DNA from 3 places in the Cyclobacterium xiamenense genome. Region 2 is predicted to be linked to each of the others. Evidence: riboswitches for the same ligand, from Rfam matches in the RefSeq annotation. Region 2 holds a riboswitch; each other region holds the start of a gene.

Region 1 (6,673 bases), on a different contig from region 2:
TTTGTATACCCGCTTTGCGGCATCCAAATCGTAGAGACGGGCAAGTCCTCCCCATTCGTAAAACAGCTGCATGTTGGCATCTGGTAGTTGCTCGTGCATCCAGTTAAACAAACTGGGGTACCGACCACTGTCGGTTGTCAGCACGGGCGGCCACCGCTGCTTGTCTAATTCCCAGGCATTGTCATAGACCCCGTGTTGCAACGGATCGGCACCAGTGAGCATGGAGGTCCAGTTGGGGGAGGAGTTGGTCGGCAATACGGCCCGGGCAAAGGGGGCGATGGCCCCCTCTGCAACCAGTTGATTCATATAGGGCGTCTCGGCCTTTTGGAAACCCCGGGACCCAAAGGCGTCGAGACCGATGAGAATGGCGTGGGTTACTTTTCGTTCAGGGACCTTTGGCTGGCACCCGATGCAGCAGGCGAGAAACAGTAGGTTTCCCAGTAGCAGGTGCAGGTATACGGGAGTATTGGGTTTCATGATGGGCTCAATGGATCAGGGAGAATAGTTTTTCCGGCTCATCTGTTGTGATGAAATCTACGTTTTTTTCCAGCAGCCATTGCATGTCTTCTTCCTTATTGACGGTCCACACATTGACTGTCAAGCCCAATTCGTGTGCTTCGTCGATCCATTGTGGGTTTTCCTTCACCGTTTTTATGTTGTAATCAAAACCGAAAAAACCATGATCTTTTAGTTGTTTCGGTGTTTTATCTCCCATTAGATAGGCCACGTTGGCATTGGGGTCCAACGCCAATACGCGCAATCCGATGTCATAATCGAAGGTGATGTAGTCGATCCATTCTTCGGCATTTAATCTTTTCACCAGTTCCACCGATTTTGTCGCCAATTCCTGCCCTCTTTCCTTGGATATCCGGGATGGTTTGATCTCAAAGATCAGTTTGGTTCCCTGCTGGGTCATTCCTTGCCGAATGTATTCTTCGGCAGTAGGGACTTTTTCTCCGTTGGGCAATGGTTTTTTTAGCAGCTCGGCATAGGTTACCTCTTCAATAACCATTCCTTCGTGATCCGCATCGTGATTGGCTACCAGCACTCCGTCGGCAGTCATCCATACATCAAATTCCGATCCTTCGCAGCCCAAGTCTACTGCCTGTTGCAGGGAGGCCAGCGAATTTTGGGGATACGGAGCGGCTTTCCAGGCTCCCCGGTGAGCGATTACTTTATTGCGGTGGAAGTTCATTTGTTGGGCATTAGTCTGCAAAAACACGGTTCCTAGTAGCAGAAAGGTAAGAAGAATGCGGTGTACCATGGGTATAACGTTGCTGGTTTTTACGCAATATTCGAAAAGAAATGGGAATCACCAATACTTGGGGATAAATAAACGGTTACCAAATGATGAGCAGAAGGTTTCCGGAAAACGATGGGATGGAAAAGGAGACCAGGACTACTCCCAGATGCCAGTGGGAACGATTTCGAGTACGTGTCCGAAGGGGTCCTCAAAATAAAAACTATTTCGATCGCGGCCCCAGTCTTGTTCGTGGGTGATTTCGATGCCCTTTTCACGAAGAAGCGCCCGGGTAGCCAGGTAATCGGCTTCCGGTACTTCGAAGGCAATGTGTTGCTTCCCATGGGCATAATGCGGAGGGAGGCAGCTCTCCTTTTCGGTTACTTCGGGCAGAAAGCACAGCAAAACCGAATCCCCGCATCTAAAAAAAACATGCCTTCCTTCAACCTTCGAAATGAGGGGCATTTCCAATAAGCCGTTGTAGAACGCCACCGCTTTATCCAGATTTGGGATGTAAAGGCAGGTTTCTTTGATACGGTTGTACGGAATCATGAGGGGTTGTTTGGCAATTATTGATTATTTTCCAGGTAAAAGGACTGCAGGATGTAATGTAATTGCTCGTATTCAATCAGAAAGGCATCGTGTCCGTAGGCGGATTTGATTTCCCGATAGGTACCCTTGGCTACGTAGCGGGCGATATACCGGGATTCGTCGCAGGTAAACAAGACGTCGGTATCGACACCGATTGAAAGCACCCGGCAGTGGATACGGGCGAGGGCATTGGGGGTACCGCCCCTGCCTCTTCCCAAATCGTGACTATCCATGGCCTTGGAAAGAATCCAGTAAGACAGCGCATTGAAGCGATTGGCAAGCTTTTGCCCCTGGTAACGCAGGTAACTACTTATTTTAAAGTTGTCTGTTTTTTCTTCCGTCTCACTTTGGCTTTGGACAAAGGTTTGCGGGTGCCGGTAACTGAGCATGCCAATCGCCCGAGCTGTTTCCAGGCCCTTTTTTCCAGCGTCTGGATGTTCTTTTCCCCAGGTTTCATCGGATTCGATGGCCATGCGTTGCGTCTCATTAAAACCGATAATCCAGGGAGATGCTTTCGCATTGGACGCGATGATAATGGCATTTTGTAAGCGATTTTGCAGGGAATAGGCCCATTCCAAAGCCACTTGACCACCCAAAGAACCTCCAATCACCGTATTTATTTTTTCCAGGCCGAGATGCAGCCGCAGCCGGTCCAGGGACGCAGCAATGTCTCGGGTGGTCAGGTTTGGGAAATCGTAATAATACGGCTTTCCGGTATCCGGACGGCTACTCAATGGCTGCGTGGATCCATAACAAGATCCGAGATAGTTTGCGCAAATGATGAAATAATTGGCAGGGTCGTAAAACTTGTCTTCTCCTACCAGGCCCGACCACCATTCCTGTGGGTTGGCGTCTCCGGTCAATGCATGCATGATCCAGATCACGTTGTCTTTTTCGGCATTGAGCTGTCCCTGTGTGGTATAACTCAATTGAAACTCAGGCAATATTTCTCCAGACTCCAAGGGGAGTGCTTCCTTGCAATAAAAAATATCTCGGGTCATTTCAATGGTCAAATGCGGCGATTGAAGGTTCATTTGATGAAATTATAGTTTGTCAAAAGCTGCGCTGAGGTCTGCTTTTAGGTCTTCCACATGTTCGATTCCACAAGAAATCCGCAACAGGGTAGGCGTAACACCCGCAGCCAGCTGTTCCTCCTCGGAAAGTTGTTGATGGGTGGTAGCGGAAGGTTGGATTATCAGCGTTTTTGCATCTCCTACGTTCGCCAGGTGGGAGATCAATTCGAGGTTATTGATAAACTCCGATGCTCCTTCTTTTTCACCTTTCAGCTCGAAACTCAACACCCCGCCATAGCCATTGGGGAGGTATTTTTTTGCCTGCTCGTGATAGGCGCTGGAAGCCAATCCGGGATAATTTACCTTTTTCACTTTTGGATGTTGCTCCAGCCATTCTGCCAGGGCCAGTGCATTGTCGACGGTTCGCTGCACCCGTAGAGAAAGCGTTTCCAAGCCTTGCAACAACAAAAAGGAATTAAACGGACTTAGGGCCGGACCGAAATCCCGAAGGCCTTCCACCCGTGCACGGATAGCAAAGGCCACGTTGGGTAGGCCCAGCGGATTATTATCGCCAAAGGTTTCCCAGAAATTAAGCCCGTGATAGCCTTCCGAAGGTTCGGAGAATTGAGGAAATTTACCATTTCCCCAGTTGTAATTGCCACCGTCGACGATGATTCCCCCAATTGAGGTACCGTGCCCGCCTATCCATTTTGTGGCGGAAGAGGTCACAATAGTCGCCCCGTGTTTGATGGGCTGGCAAAGATAGCCGCCCGCACCGAAGGTATTGTCTACCACCAATGGGATATCGTATTTTTTCGCAAGTGAGGCCACGGCTTCAAAATCAGGCACATTGAATTCCGGATTGCCGATGGTTTCTACGTAAATCGCCTTTGTCTTGTCGTTGATTTTTGCTTCCAGATCGGCTGCCTTATCGGATGCAGCAAATCGGGCCTCAATGCCAATTCGTTTGAAGGAAACCTTAAACTGGTTGTACGTTCCGCCATACAGGAAGGGAGACGTGACAAAATTATCCCCAACCGTCAGGAAGTTGTTGAGGGCCAAAAACTGGGCTGCCTGTCCGGAAGCCGTCGCGACCGCTGCCACTCCACCTTCCAATGCAGCCACTCTTTTTTCAAAAACATCCGTGGTCGGATTCATGATCCGGGTGTAGATGTTGCCAAATTCTTTCAGGGCAAATAAATTGGCTCCGTGCTCGGCCGAATTAAACACGTAGGAAGTGGTTTGATAAATGGGAACCGCCCGTGAGTTGGTGGTTGGGTCAGCTTCCTGTCCTGCGTGAATTTGTAATGTTTCGAATCGGTACGTTTTTGACATGATTGTTGTGTTTTAGGTCTATGTTTTTATGAAAATGATAGGATGAATACGCATGAATTGGCACTTAGAAACGCATGCAAACCCGCTCCGTGCCCTGATAGCACGCGTGGAGGAGTTTTTTGATACGTTTGGTGGAAATTTTATCCTTTATGTTTACCGGAAATGGCCTCATTTTGTAGAATTTATATTCCCAGATGGAACCATTCACACCTGGCAGGAATTGGCACCTTGGATTTTCCAGGTTGCCAGAGGGTCTACGAGCCTGTCTCTTACCTCTTCTCTATAAATCCTTTTCACTTTTAAAAAGTTAAAGGATGGAGCAAAATAAGCCCAGAAAGGAGTATTTTCCAATTTATTTGGTGAATTTTTTTCTTTTTTTGAAACAATATCGCAGAAAATCAGTGAGATAATCGGATGAGGCACACACGAGCAATTGGTCTATTTCTACTGGTCGGATTCGTTGTTTTTCCGGACGCCCGGGGGCAAAGGCTCACGAGATTCGCCATGGAAGGACAAACAAGTTGGATTCTCCCGCACTCGGAAGAGTTGGTTCCTATATCCCAAAGCCATCCGCAGGGAATCCGCTTGTCCTACGAAAAACTATCCCTGGAGAAATCCACCTGGGAGAATTGCAATTGTTTTTACCTCTGGGGAGGGGAGTTGGGCTATACAAATTTCAATAATCCGACTGTATTGGGAGATGCGTTTTTCTTTTCTGGTTTTTTTGAACCGGTACTCTGGCGCCGTGCCGACTGGCAGTTACGCCTAAAAGCTACCCTGGGCATGACCTACCTGACGAAGGTTTACGATGTAAATAGCAATCCGAAAAACACCTTTTTTAGTAGTCCGCTTAGCTTTTTGCTTGCAGTAGCTCCGAAAGTATCCTATCAGGTGTCCGAAAACTGGGAGGTTTTCCTATCCGGACACTACAACCATATTTCCAATGGAGGGCAAAGACAGCCCAATCGAGGCATGAATTTTCCGGGCTTTGGTTTAGGGGTCGGGTATTGGTTAGAACAACCTGTCTTCCCTGCGCATAAAAAACCCGTGCTAAGACACCGCCTTTCTTTTCTTTTGGAAAGCTTTGGCACCTTTAGGGACAATCCCGCCGACACTGGTAGGGTACCCGCACTCGGAATTTCTATGGATCTAATCCATACCCTAACGCGTATCAATCAGCTGGGGCTGGGGACCGAACTTTCCTGGGATCAGTCGCTTTCTTCCCGTGCAGAAACCCAGGGTTTTGTTCCGGCTGCCTTTCTTTCGCACCATTGGGTTTTCGGACGGGTAGATTTCAGCCAGCGGATGGGCCTGTACTTGACCGACCCAGCGTTCATCGGCCAAAATCACCGCTTCTTTCAACGTTATGCATTGAGCTACTGGTTTCCAACGGGATTTGTTTTTGGGGTAGATCTGAAGGCCCACGGCCATGTGGCGGAAAACATCGGCTTGCGTTTGGGTTGGCTGTTTTAGCTACAAAAGCTACCAAACAAAAGGTATTCTTGCCGTAAACGTTTTTGAAATTTGATGCAAATTGGATCTTTACTACCTTTCCTTCGTTAGGTGTAAGGGATTTGATAAAAAATCCCATTAATTTTATTTATTCGTTTTAATACACGGTTACTTTCATGAAAATACATTCGATGATTTCTTTTTGGATGCTACTGACAGGAATCTGTCTTGGCTTCCAGCTTATTAGCTTCGGTGAAACGACTTTTCCTAGCGAAAAGGATAGCCTTGAGGCGCCGACAAATTGGTTTTTATTGGATCCGATCGAGGACGGGTTTCTAGGGACGGGAGCTGAAAAAGCCCACGAAAAGTTTTTAGCCGGAAAGCGTGCAAAACGTACCGTGGTAGTGGCGGTTATCGATTCGGGAGTGGATATTGTACACGAGGATCTGAAGGATAAGATTTGGGAAAATCCCGGGGAAATTCCGGGAAATGGCATTGATGACGATGGAAACGGATACATCGATGATGTCCATGGATGGAATTTTATTGGGGGTGCCGATGGCAGCCATGTGGAAGAGGATTCACACGAGTTGACCAGGGAATACAACCGATTGAAAGCCAAATTCGGCGAGATGGCAGTGGAGGATGTGAAAAAAAGAGACCGCGAGGAATTTGCCTACTGGCAGCGGGTCAACGAAAATTTTGAAGAAAGCAAAAAAGAAGCCGAGATGAATTATAATATGTACGGCAATATGCTAAATGGCTTCACAAACATGGCGAGGCTGGTGAAGGAGGAATTCGGGTTGGACGACTTCACGCTCAAAGATCTAAGCGAAATGGAGTCCGAAAAGGAGGAAATCAGCAATGCCTTGGAAATGCTTTCGCAGTTATTTTCGATGATTAATATGCCGGATCCTAGTGTCAATGAGATTTTAGAAGTGCTGGACGGAGCCGTAGAGCATTTTGAAGTGCAGGCCAATTATGCCTACAATACCGATTTTGATCCCCGCGATATTGTCGGAGACGACCCGGAGGATTACAA
Region 2 (6,673 bases):
TTCGTATTTTCACCCGACCGTCCGCATGGATTTCAATGGCGCGGCCTCCTGCCGCTGGCAGGGGAAAATCCTGCACTGCCGGTATCCATTCCCCTTCGCCTTGTTCGGCACCCTCGTCCCATTGCATGTACACGATTTCCCGCAGATCATACAAGAGTCGGTACCAGTAAGGTGATTTAATCAGTGCAAATGTAATCAATCCTTCGGAATTCGTTTTACCCCATAGGAAGCCTCCCGGCGGACTATGGAAAATCACCTGATCCGAAGAATATTCTACCAGGTCCAGGGCAACCTCCGCAAAGGTTCCCACCAATCCTCGGAGTTGCTGCAGGTCGTGGAGAAGAAAAATACCGGTATTTCCTGCATTCCAGGAATCGAACCTTCCCCATCGAAAGCGATTCCCGATCGGATCTTCGAAGCAAAGTTTCCCCGAATGTCTAAACTGCATTTTTACTGCCCGATAGTCCACTGTATTCAGTTGATTACTGGAAAAAGATTTTTTCTAAAGACGCATTCCCCATCAAAAAACCTCCCTGGCGACGCGATAGGTGGCATCGGCCTTACTCATGGTGTAGTAGTGAAGGCTGGGTACACCGTAAGCCACCAACTCTTTGCTTTGTTGGATGGCCCACTCGATCCCTACTTCCTTTACATCCGCATTGTTTTTGCATTTTTCCAATCCCGACAGCAGGTCGTCCGGCAAGTCCAGGTAAAAGGTTTTGGGCAGGTTAACAATCTGGGACAGGGTGGTAATGGGTTTGAGCCCCGGGATGATGGGTAGGTCGATACCCACTTCCCGTACTTTATCGACAAAATCGAAATATTTTTTATTGTCGAAAAACATCTGGGTTACGATGTAGCTGGCCCCGGCATCCACCTTGGCCTTGAGTTTTTTCAGGTCGAAATTCAAGCTGGGAGCTTCAAAGTGCTTTTCCGGATACCCGGCCACGCCCACGCAGAAATCCGTGCGGAATCCCACTTCCGTCTCGTCGTTCAGGTAGCGGCCATGATTCATTCCGATAATCTGCTCGACCAATTCACTGGCATACCGGTGCCCATCCTTATTGGGAAGAAAATTCGCTTCAGATTTCGGCGCGTCTCCCCGCAAAGCCAGCACATTTTCCACCCCGATAAAGTAGAGGTCTATCAGGGCATTTTCGGTTTCCTCTCGGGAAAACCCACCGCATAAAAGATGTGGAACGGCATCTATGTGAAACCGGTTCATGATCGCCGCACAGATGCCCACCGTGCCGGGTCGTTTGCGGGTGCTGACTTTTTCCAGCAAGCCGTTGGCATGCTTTTTATACACGTACTCCTCCCGATGATAGGTAACATCGATAAAGGGAGGTTTGAACTCCATGAGCGGGGCGATGCCTTCCAATAGGTGGCTGAGACTTTGCCCTTTAAGGGGAGGTAGAATTTCAAAAGAAAACAACGTCTTCTTTGCTGCTTGTATGTATTCGGTTACTTTCATTCGTTTTACGTAATGGGCGGCTATATGGAGCTATCCCTCGTAGGATAACTGCGGAGAATAAGAAAGGTTGGGAGACAACCAACGTTCGGCCTGGGCTTTGGAAACCCCTTTGCGTCGGGCATAATCTTCGACCTGATCTTCGCCGATTTTTCCCAATCCAAAGTACTTGCTCTCCGGATGTCCAAAATAAAAACCGCTAACGGAGGAGGTAGGGTACATCGCAAAGCTATCCGTGAGTGTGATCCCTATCCGGTTTTCCACGTCCAACAGGTCAAAAAGGGTTCGTTTTTCCGAGTGCTCGGGGCAGGCAGGATATCCCGGTGCCGGACGGATGCCTTGATAGGATTCGCGAATCAGGCCCTCGTTGTCCAGGGATTCTTCCGGGTCGTAGCCCCAGAATTCTTTTCGTACCCGTTCGTGCAGGTATTCTGCAGCCGCTTCGGCAAGCCGGTCTGCCATGGCTTTCAGCATAATGTCGTTGTAATCGTCTCCATTTTCCTGAAAGACTTTTAATCTCTCCTCGATCCCCAGGCCAGCAGTCACCGCAAATCCCCCAAAATAATCCTGTTGCTTCGGATGAATGTAATCCACCAAACTCCGGTTAGGTACCCCTTTTCCTTTCCTTCCCTGCTGCCGGAGGAAGTGAAACACGTACTGTTTTCCAGGAGTGAACTCGGGGTCGATGATCAAATCATCTCCCGAGCGGTGCACGGGAAAAAGCCCCAAAACGGCCTTTGCTTTGAGCCAACCCTCGTTGACAATGCGGTCTAGCATGTTGTTGGCATCGTTGTAGAGTTTGAGTGCCTCTTTGCCTACTACAGGATCTTTGAGGATTTTTGGAAACTTACCGGCCAGCATCCAGGTGCTAAAAAACGGAGTCCAGTCGATGTACCCGCGAATGGTGCCCAGGTTCAACCTATCCAGCACATGCAAACCGGTTTTTTTTGGCACGAAGGGCTGGTAGTGGGACCAGTCCAGTGGAACGGGATTGGTTTTTGCTTCCTTGTATGTAACGAGCTGTTTGACCTGTTGTTTGGCCTCGTGTTCGTCACGCAGGCGGTTGTACAGCGCTTTCATTTCCTTCCGGTATTTCTCCCGCGTATCTTTGTTGATGGCTTCTCCCGCCACAGGAACGGATTTGGAGGCATCGGCCACGTGCACCACAGTGCCGCTATACACCGGATCTATTTTCACGGCTGTATGGATGCGCGAGGTAGTCGCCCCTCCTATCAGCAAGGGAATGGTAAGCCCCCGCCGTTCCATCTCGGCTGCGACGTTTACCATCTCGTCCAGAGAAGGGGTAATCAGCCCACTTAGTCCAATGATATCCACTTTTTGAGCGACTGCCTCGTCGATAATTTTTTCGGTTTCCACCATCACGCCCAGGTCAATGATCTTGTAGCTGTTGCATGCCAGCACGACTCCCACGATATTTTTGCCGATATCGTGCACGTCTCCTTTTACCGTGGCGAGCAGAATCCGGTTAATGTTATCGGTTTCCGGCTCGCCCTCTTTGGCTTCTTCCGGCAGGGGCATGAACGGCTCCAGGTAGGCCACTGCCTTTTTCATCACCCGGGCACTTTTTACCACCTGGGGCAAAAACATCTTTCCTTCCCCGAAAAGGTCTCCTACCACATTCATCCCGTCCATCAGCGGACCTTCGATTACCTTGAGCGGATCCTGTAGGTCCAGACGGGCTTCTTCGGTATCTTCCACAATGTGATCCAATATCCCTTTTACCAAGGCATGTTGGATGCGTTTTTGCACAGGCTGACTTCTCCATGCCTCGTCTGTCTTACTTTTTTTTCCCTGGGATTTCACCGTCTCCGCAAAGTCAAGCAACCGTTCGGTAGCATCTTCCCGGCGATTCCAAATCACGTCTTCCACGTGTTGCAGCAGGTCTTTTGGAATGTCGTCGTATATTTCCAGCAGGGAGGGATTCACGATGCCCATGTCCATTCCGTTTTTAATGGCATGGTACAGAAATACCGCATGCATGGCCTCCCGTACGGGGTTGTTTCCCCGGAAGGAAAAGGAAACGTTACTCACTCCTCCACTGACTTTTGCTCCCGGAAGATGGTCTTTGATCCATCGGGTGGCCCGGAAAAAATCAATGGCGTTGTTTTTGTGTTCGTCCATTCCGGTTGCCACCGGAAATATATTCGGATCAAAAATGATGTCCTGGGGGTTGAATTTAACGGTTTGGGTAAGTAGGTTGTAGCTACGCTCGCAAATCTGAATCCTTCGTTCGTAGCTATCGGCCTGGCCTTTTTCATCAAATGCCATCACGACCACAGCTGCACCAAACTTCTTGATGGTCCGGGCCTGTTGGATAAACTCCTCCTCTCCATTTTTCAAACTGATGGAATTGACGATACCTTTTCCCTGAATGCATTTGAGGCCGGCCAGAATGATCTTCCACTTGGAGCTATCGACCATCACGGGTATGCGGCTAATTTCGGGTTCGGAGGCGATCAGGTTCAGGAATTTCACCATGGCCGCTTCCCCGTCCAGCATGGCTTCGTCCATGCATACATCCAGAATCTGCGCTCCTCCCCGTACCTGATCCAGGGCAACTTCCAGGGCTTCGTCGTACTTCCCGTTTAAAATCAGCCTGGCAAATTTCTTGGAACCGGTCACATTGGTCCTTTCCCCAATATTTACAAAATTGATGGTGGGGCCAAAAACCAAGGGTTCCAAACCGGAAAGTTTCAATGTGGGTATTTTCGTAAAATCGTTCATGGGGTTATTTTTCTTGGGTAGCTACCTTCAGTGGTCTTGGCGAAAATTTAGAGGCAGTATTGGAAATGGCGGCAATGTGTTCCGGTGTGGTGCCGCAGCAGCCACCCAGAATATTGATCCAGCCTTCCTTAAGAAAATCCGTCAATTGATCGTTCATTTCACCGGGCCCTTGATCGTATTTTCCAAACTCGTTGGGAAGTCCGGCATTGGGATAGACGCTTACGTAATAGGGTGCATTTTCGGCCAAAACCTTCAGGTAAGGGCGCAACTCTTTGGCTCCCAGCGCACAATTTAGCCCGATACTTAGCAGGGGCACATGGGAGAGTGAAATCAAAAAGGCTTCGGTAGTCTGGCCGGAAAGGGTCCTGCCCGAGGCATCCGTGATGGTTCCGGATACCATGATGGGAATTCCGCCATCCTGCGGATCCAGGGGAATCCCTCTTTTTTCGTATACCTCTTGTATTGCGAAGAGGGCTGCTTTGGCATTTAGGGTGTCGAAGATGGTTTCGATCAACAGCATATCAACGCCTCCATCCAGCAATCCTTCCACCTGCTCGCTGTAGGCTTCCACCAGTTGGTCAAAATTAATTGCCCGGTAGCCTGGGTCGTTTACATCGGGCGAAAGGGAAGCCGTACGGTTGGTAGGACCGATGGCACCCGCTACAAATCGGGGCTTTTTTGGATTTTTTGCGGTACAGGCATCGGCCACCTCGCGCGCCAGTCGGGCCGATTCCGCATTGAGTTGGTAAGCCAGGTCGGCAAGGCCGTAGTCTTCCTGGGCAATGGATGTGCTGCTAAAGGTATTTGTTTCGACAATATCCGCACCCGCATCAAAATAGGCTTGATGGATCTCTTTGATGATTTCCGGCCGGGTGAGTGAGAGCAGGTCGTTGTTTCCCTTCAGGGACTTCTTCACTCCATAGAGAGCCTCGTTTCTAAAATCGTCTTCCTGCAGGGCATACCGCTGTATCATGGTACCCATGGCCCCATCCAAAATCAATATTCTTTTTTTCAGCTGCTGAAGCAATACTTCGGTTCTGTTTGGCATGTTGTCGTAATTTTATAAAAAACTTATACGAGCATGAACCGGGCTAAAACTAGAATGGAATCTCTACCTTTTTCGGCTCATCTTTATCCGGCATGTCCGGAACGGGAATTAGCACCTTGTCACATCAGGTTGCTAAGACATCATAGGGCCCTACCCTCCGTCTTTCTCGATAAGCAATGCCAAAAGTAACAGGATTTAAGGAAAAAAAACCCCTTTTTTCCAAAAAACTTTGAATCAAAATAAGAGACCTGAGCGGATAAACGGTAGTCCGGCTAGGGACGCAGGCCGAAACCCAGTTGCACGTAGGGACCCGACATGTAGTTTGCCATGGTTAGCTCCCCCAAACGATACCTGCTTAGGGGAACTTCGTATCCGACATGGGCGGAATACACCAGGCGAAAGGTGTTGTTAAATACCGGAAGGGCGTATGAAACCGCCACTTCTGATTTACTCATGAGCCCACTGCTTCGCAGGTAGCCGTCAAAATCCGGTTCTTCAAACAAAAGGGGGAAATCGGGTTTGGCGGTGTGCTCCAGGCTGTAGCGCAAGTTGCCGTAGCCCAAACCCAGCGTTGCGCCGAGTTCCAGGTTTCGCCGCTTAAACAATTGGTACCCGTAGTTCCCATAAACCCGCACACTATTCAGGGTGTGGCGATGGGTGGGCCCTGCCTCTCCACTAGTACCCAGATTAAACACGTCCACTCCGTACATGCGGCTTCTGTTCTCACCCATGATTTTAATACCCAAATTATACGGCGCCTGTTCCAGGGGATTCCATCCGTTTTCCACGAAATAGGAATTTAAGCGATCCGGACTCCGGAAATTTCTTCCGTAAAAAAAATGCACCCCGATCCCTGCATCGGGGAAAAAGAGATTTTGATCCGGCATGGAGAGCGCGGCTCCGAGGCGAAGGAAGGCCCCACTTTGCAGGTTGTCAAAGGTAATGCCGTTGAGATTCCAGGCGCCTGCAAACGGGGAAAAAGAATACCCAAACTTGCCCATTAATCCCATGTTTTCCTCCAGGCCTGGCAAGGGAATATCGTACCCAAACTGGAAGCCAATCTCTGTGAGGAACCCGCCTAAATTTCCACTGCCCCGTTGGATATCGTGCTTCCGTATCAGAAAGCCCTGTGCGGGTTGCTCCAGAAAGGCATTCAGGTCATCCACCCGGCGTTCGTCCCGGAGCATTTGAAAGTTGAGGTAACCCGATCCCAGGGACATGTAGTGAATCAACTGAAACCTTCCCTCTTGTGTCAGTGAATAGCCCACATTCAGGTAAAACCGGGTGGTGCGGTGGTCCGTGCGGTACTCCCGAAAATAGGAATTGGATCCATTGTTTTGCAGGAGCTCAAAACCCAGGATAAAGTCCGTGAGTCGGTATTGGTAGCCAATTCCGATGGTTCGGTAACC
Region 3 (6,673 bases), on a different contig from region 2:
CTTGTCTCAAAAGGATTATTTTAGTTTGGCGGCATTTTACAACAATGTAGACGAAGTGGGAATGACCGGAGACGATAAAAATGCCGGTCCGATGATGCTGTTTACTGACGAGAAAACGGACCAAGAAATTGACCGCATCAAGAAAAAAATTAGCGAACTGGAAAGCAGGCAGCAGGCAGCCTTAACCGATCCGGTAGCAGTAACTAGTAAGAATTTACCGTCGACCACGCTGCAAAAGGGTTTGGTTGCCCACTTTTCTCTCGCTAGCCACGAAAACGAAATGACCCTCTCCGCCGACAAGGCATTGGAAGCGAGGGTATCGGGCAGTCCCGAACCGGTCACCGGACCCTTACCGGGACAGGGTGCGCTCCGGTTTAAAGAAGACTACGACATCATCGAAATCCCCGCAACCGGGCTTTTTGAGATGGATCAACCTTTTTCCTACAGCATCTGGATCAATCCGGAAACCGTTGAACCCTACCGGTTTATTTTAGGAAATATTGGCAACAAAAATACGTATTGGAGAGGCTACGAACTGTACCTGGACAGCCTGAACCGTATCAACGTACAGTTGATCCATGCCCTTCCGCACAATGCCCTTCACGTCAGCAGTGGGGAGCGCTTACCTACGGAAGCGTGGACCCAGGTAGCCTTTACCTACGATGGTTCGGGTAAAGCGAGCGGGTTGCGGATTTTTATCAATGGCCGGGAATCCGAAGGTCAGGTTCAGAAGGACAACCTGTACAAAAGCATTCTTCCGGTGAATACGAGTTATAGCGTGGTGGAAAAAGCGCTCCGGCTGGCGCGGAGTTACCGGGTTTTTAGCGGAGACGATGGGATTTACACGGGTAGCCTGGCCGATTTAAAGATTTACAAGCGAGCATTGACTGATTGGGAAGTAGCCGGGCTGTTTTCCGAAGAGGCAGGAAAAGCTCCAGAGGATCAGGCAGCAGCCCTGACGCATACCAATTATTGGGAGAATCCAGATCTGGCTGTGCTTGCTGATTCGCTCGCTTTTTGGCGGCAGAAGAAACTGAAATTGATGGGAGGAATTGAGGAGGTAATGGTCATGCAGGAACGCCCCGTTCCCCGAAAAACCTTTTTGTTGGAGCGAGGAGCGTACGATGCTCCGGGAGAAGCGGTGGAAGCCGCGGTTCCGGAGGTGCTTTCGGGCTTTTCTCCAGAATGGCCAGCCAACCGATTGGGGTTGGCAAAATGGCTGACCAGTCCGAAAAATCCACTGGTAGCACGGGTAACCGTAAACCGCTACTGGTACAGGATTTTTGGACGCGGGATCGTGCCTACGGTGGACGATTTTGGGAGTCAGGGACAACTGCCCAGTCACCCGGAACTGCTGGATTGGCTGGCGGTAGATTTCATGGAAAACGGCTGGGATGTAAAACAGCTCTTAAAAAAGATGGTCATGTCGGCTACGTACCGGCAGTCTTCGGAACCTACGGAACTATTATTGGAACGAGACCCGGAAAACGTGCTTTTGGCTAGAGGGGCCCGCCATCGGCTACAGGGGGAGTTTATCCGGGATAATTACTTAAAAGCCAGTGGGCTCCTGGTAAAGCAGGTGGGGGGACCAAGTGTAAAGCCCTATCAGCCGCCCGGCATCTGGGAGGAGAAAGGAGAATTTTCTTATTTTTTGTACAATTACCGGCAAGATAGCGGGGCAAATTTGTACCGCAGGAGCATGTATACCTTTATCAGACGCACGGCACCTCCTCCAGCCATGACTACCTTTGATGTGCCCAACCGGGAGGAGTGCATGGTTTCCCGGCAGGAGACCAATACCCCGCTGCAACCGCTGGTATTGATGAACGATCCCCAGGTGACCGAGGCAGCACGCGTGATGGCGGAAAAGATGCTTCAGGCGGGTGACCTGGAACAGCAGTTGGTAGCGGGCGTACGCAATTCCCTGGGCAGAGATCCGAAAAGTGAAGAAGTGGAAGTGCTTAAAAGCATGTATACCTCGGAATTGAAGCGTTTTGAAACAGATCCTGCGGCCGCAAGGGAGCTGTTGGCGGTAGGCGAATATCCGGCAAACGCCCGCATCCCTGCCGAAAAAACAGCGGCCATGACCATGGTTGCGAGTCTTTTGTTTAACCATTACGAATTCTATACCAAAAAGTAACCCCTAGCTATGGCCGATTTATGCCAACATACAAATAGGTATTCCAGGAGGGAGTTTTTGAGCAAAACCGGTCTGGGATTGGGTGGCTTGGCCCTTTCCTCCCTGATTGCTCCTACTCAATTGAACGCCAGTTCCCTTGCAGCGGGAGTGAATCCGATCGGTACGCATTTTTCACCCAAGGTCAAGCGTGTCATCTATTTGTTCCAAAGCGGAGGACCGTCCCAGTTGGAGTTATTTGATTACAAACCCGAACTGATCAAACGAAATGGAGAGCAGCTGCCGGACAGTGTGCGTCAGGGGCAACGGTTGACAGGGATGACATCCGGGCAGAAATCCATCCCCATGGTCGGTTCCGTGTATGATTTCAAGCAATACGGGGAGTCAGGAGCCTGGGTAAGTGAGCTTTTGCCACATATTGCCGGAATCACGGATGAGATTTGCATGATCAAGTCCATGTACACCGAGGCGATCAATCACGATCCGGCGATCACCTTTTTTCAAACCGGTTCCCAACAGCCGGGCAGACCTTCTATCGGTTCCTGGGTGAGTTATGGGCTGGGTTCTGAAAACGAGAATCTTCCTGCTTTTTGCGTGTTGCTTTCCCAGGGTAAACAGGGGGCACAACCGGTCTACAGCCGTTTGTGGGGGAATGGGTTTCTGCCCAGTTTGCACCAGGGCGTGCAGTTTCGATCAGGCAAGGATCCGGTGCTGTACCTAAATGACCCCCCCGGTATTTCCGGCAGGGACAGGAGAAACTACCTGGACCACCTGAAAAAACTGTATGATCTGGAATATGCCCAGTCGCAGGATCAGGAAATAAATGCCAAGATCGCCCAATACGAAATGGCTTACCGCATGCAAACATCTGTGCCTGAAACGATGAACATTGCCGACGAACCGCAGCACATTACCGACATGTACGGTCCGGAAGTATTGCAGCCGGGTACTTATGCTGCCAATTGCCTGCTGGCGCGGAAATTGGCCGAAAAAGATGTGAAATTTATTCAGCTGTATCACAAGGGCTGGGATCAGCACGGAAACCTTCCCAAGGACATTCAGACCATGTCCCAAAGCATGGACCGACCGACGGCCGCCCTGATCCGGGATTTGAAACAGCGGGGCATGCTGGAAGATACCCTGGTGATATGGGGAGGAGAGTTTGGGCGTACCAGTTATTCTCAGGGAAGATTGACTCCGGAAAATTACGGTAGAGACCACCATCCCAACTGTTTTACGATGTGGATGGCTGGGGCAGGTGTAAAGAAGGGTATTTCCTACGGAGAGACCGATGAATTGGGATACAATGTGGTCCGGGATCCGGTGCACGTGCACGACTTCCAAGCCACGCTGCTACACTTGTTGGGTGTAGATCACGAAAAACTCACGTTTAAACACCAGGGAAGGCGGTACCGCCTGACGGATGTACACGGAAAATTAGTGAAAGGAATTCTTTCCTAAGAAAGGTATTCTCTCCTAAACCGATTTGCTGCAATTAGCCCTTGTCTGGGTGGGGGGGTACAAGTAGTGGCTATCAACCATCAGTTTTTTGATTTTCCGAGCGCCTGTTCGATGTCCTGAATGATATCGTCTACGTGCTCTAGTCCTACGGATAACCGGACCAAACCATTGAGTATGCCTACCCGTTCTCGCTCTTCCTCTGTCAATTTACTGTGGGTGGTAGATGCCGGGTGGGTAATAATGCTTCTGCTATCTCCCAAATTGGCAGTAACACTGATCATTTTCAGTTCATCGATAAACTTTTTTGCCCTGGTCAACCCTCCTGTTAATGTCAGGGTGATGATGCCTCCGCCGTGCCGCATTTGCTTTTTTGCGAGCTGGTATTGCGGATGGGAGGGTAAAAAGGGGTATCGGACTCGTTCCACTTCTGTATTCCCTTCAAAATAGCTGGCGACAGCAAATGCATTTTCGCAATGCCGGTCCATACGTACCGCTAGCGTTTCCATGCTTTTTGCCAATACCCAGGCGTTGAATGGAGAAAGCGAAGGCCCGGTGTGCCGCATAAAAAACTGCACCTCATCGATCAGGTCTTTTTTCCCCAGTATAAGGCCACCCAATACCCTTCCTTGCCCGTCAATGAATTTGGTAGCACTGTGTGTCACAATGTGTGCTCCCCAGCGGGCGGGTTGCTGCAAATAGGGAGTAGCAAAACAATTGTCTACAACTAAAATAAGGTTGTGCGCATTGGCAAAATTGGCAATGTATTCCAAATCGATGATTTCCAGTCCCGGATTAGACGGAGTCTCAATAAAAATCATTTTTGTATTCGGTTGTAGAAGCTTTTCCCAGTTAACGATGTCTGAAATATCTCCATAAGAATGAGTGATTCCCCATCGGGGAAAAATCCGGGTCAATAACTGGTGCGTGCTGCCAAACAGGGAGCGGGAGGCAAGTATGTGATCGCCCTGATGTAGGAGGGAGGCCATGCTACCAAACATTGCGGCCATGCCGGAGGCGGTGGTGACCCCGGATTCGGTACCTTCCGCTGCACAGACTTTTTCAATCAGATCGCTGGTATTTGGGTTTGCGTAGCGCGAGTAGATATTTCCCGGTAGTTCATCGGCAAAAAGTTGCCTCGCTTGTTCTGCGGAATCAAACACAAAACTGGAACTCAGGTAGATGGGGGCAGAGTGCTCCCGTTGGTCTGAGCTGGAAGCGGCTATGCGCACCGCTTGGGTTTCAAAATTTTTATAAGCCATGAATACGTGATTTCAATAAGTGGTAGGAAAGGTTAACACCAATCGGGCAAAAAATAGCTGCCGTAACGAATGCGATTGGAAAAGGGAGTGGAGATGTTTCTGTTATCATGTTATCTAATTTATCGGTCCCTATCGGGTCAGGTTTTGGCACCTTTCCATGCGTTGGAAGGTTGCCAGAGGATCACAGAGCCTGTTCTCTCCCCCCTTCTTTATAAATCAGTTTCCTGAATCAGTTGCAAATAAACAGAGGGGATGTGGCATATCCAAATCCACTGCCGGATTTGACAGCTTAAAATGAAAAATCATATTGAACGCGGAAGCGCCAGCCGGAAGCTTCACGATTGACAGATTTCTCTTCAAAATCAAAATGGGTCAGATCCACGGTTAGTTTGTTTAGGTGATCGTTAAAAAAGCAATTGAAAGCCAGGGAATACTCTTCCTCGTTGTTTTCCTGTAGCCGCATCTCAGGACGGAACAGGGCGTACCTGCCTGCCAGTTCCAATTTGGGAGCCGAATTCTCCGAAGCAGCCGCATTTAGCAGGATTCCAGCCTGCACAAACCAGCCTTGAAGACGGGATAGCCGGTCGTTATTGGTATCGAAGATGTTTTTCCGGTGATATTCGCTGTGCCAGCTAAACGCCCGGTACATTAGCGTGGTCTCTACCAGGTATTGGTCCATGGCGTATTGCCCGGCTGTTCCGTTTTCAAAACCGGTCAATTGTCCGCCTCCCTGGGAAGAATACCGCGTGTATGGACTGGTGTTGGTCGTACCTGCCCACGCGATGGATGCAGTGGGCTTTTGGTGGTAGTTCAAGGCAGATCCGGACATGTCTACGCCCTCCCCCAATACATTCCATTGTAGCCTTCCGGAATACATCAAGTGGTTATCGTCATTTGTGCGGGCCCCAATGCCCGTACCCGTCAGCACCAGAAAATGGTAGTTGAAGTCAGCGAGGCCTCCACCGTCCCACCTGCCGTAAACGGAAGCCCCTTGTTGGCGGTCCAACGTAAAGGGCCGATTTATGATGGACCGCTCCATCAGCTGTTGCCTGCCGCTCGATATCACCCGCTCCCTGGAGTACTCGGACTTCCACTGGCCAATCTTGAAACTGAGCCAGGGCCATTTCGCTACCATCACCCGGAAATCCAGGATCCGGGATGCGGAAAGTTCGTATTCAAAATAATAGGTTAACCAGGGTTTGTGGGCATGTCCCCCCACTTTCAATCGGGCCCGGTTGATTTTGAACAGGTTTTGATCTTGTTCAAAGAAATCATCGTAGGTAATCGGATCCTGATCGGCCGGCGTCGCAAACCGGAACTGCAACCTACCTGCCAATTGCAAGCGGTACAGGCCGTCATCCGTACTAAACTGGAAACCCTTAGAACCATAGCGGGTACTGACGGCTGGCGGTGGTTTGACTGGGTCCTGAAATCCCATGCTTTCACCCATCGCCCATCCTAGCAAAAAAAATAGCAAAGTCTTTTTTAATAGCATACATGCAATTGATTACGTACACAGGCGCTTGTGGAATAACCGCGCACCGGAGACCAGAGCAGGTAACACTACCTGTAATTAATAGCTAATATTACCAATAAATTAACTTAATGTTAATTTAATGTTACGTTACCTGCAAATATAGAAATAGACTACTGAGTAAAAAAACCTTCGCGTGGCATTTGATAAGAAAACACTGGGTACGAAAATAGCTTTCCGAATGGTTTGCAAAAGGGGATAGGAAAAATGGTATAGGGTAGCGGGTAGCTGCGGTTGGAAACCCGGTCTTTTCCAACAATAAAAGCATGTGCCGTTGACCGG

The links. Region 2 has a riboswitch for S-adenosylmethionine ahead of BMW71_RS20970 (homocysteine S-methyltransferase family protein). Riboswitches for the same ligand answer to the same signal wherever they lie in the genome.
Region 1: another riboswitch for S-adenosylmethionine. It lies ahead of BMW71_RS02500 (O-acetylhomoserine aminocarboxypropyltransferase/cysteine synthase family protein); the one in region 2 lies ahead of BMW71_RS20970 (homocysteine S-methyltransferase family protein).
Region 3: another riboswitch for S-adenosylmethionine. It lies ahead of BMW71_RS22775 (trans-sulfuration enzyme family protein); the one in region 2 lies ahead of BMW71_RS20970 (homocysteine S-methyltransferase family protein).

The regions. Positions count from the first base shown of each region.
Region 1 covers NZ_FNZH01000001.1:697,936-704,608, forward strand. Annotated here, with positions in the region: gene BMW71_RS02480 (alkaline phosphatase family protein) at 1-477, opposite strand, end outside; gene BMW71_RS02485 (glycerophosphodiester phosphodiesterase) at 485-1,264, opposite strand; gene BMW71_RS02490 (VOC family protein) at 1,400-1,789, opposite strand; gene BMW71_RS02495 (homoserine O-acetyltransferase family protein) at 1,810-2,865, opposite strand; gene BMW71_RS02500 (O-acetylhomoserine aminocarboxypropyltransferase/cysteine synthase family protein) at 2,875-4,179, opposite strand; SAM riboswitch class I at 4,359-4,468, opposite strand; gene BMW71_RS02505 (acyloxyacyl hydrolase) at 4,684-5,652, shown strand; gene BMW71_RS02510 (S8 family peptidase) at 5,808-6,673, shown strand, end outside.
Region 2 covers NZ_FNZH01000010.1:123,265-129,937, forward strand. Annotated here, with positions in the region: gene BMW71_RS20955 (hypothetical protein) at 1-448, opposite strand, end outside; gene metF (methylenetetrahydrofolate reductase [NAD(P)H]) at 521-1,474, opposite strand; gene metH (methionine synthase) at 1,505-4,216, opposite strand; gene BMW71_RS20970 (homocysteine S-methyltransferase family protein) at 4,221-5,264, opposite strand; SAM riboswitch class I at 5,339-5,440, opposite strand; gene BMW71_RS20975 (hypothetical protein) at 5,537-6,673, opposite strand, start outside.
Region 3 covers NZ_FNZH01000015.1:34,167-40,839, forward strand. Annotated here, with positions in the region: gene BMW71_RS22765 (DUF1553 domain-containing protein) at 1-2,140, shown strand, start outside; gene BMW71_RS22770 (DUF1501 domain-containing protein) at 2,150-3,598, shown strand; gene BMW71_RS22775 (trans-sulfuration enzyme family protein) at 3,679-4,857, opposite strand; SAM riboswitch class I at 4,974-5,075, opposite strand; gene BMW71_RS22780 (porin) at 5,147-6,352, opposite strand.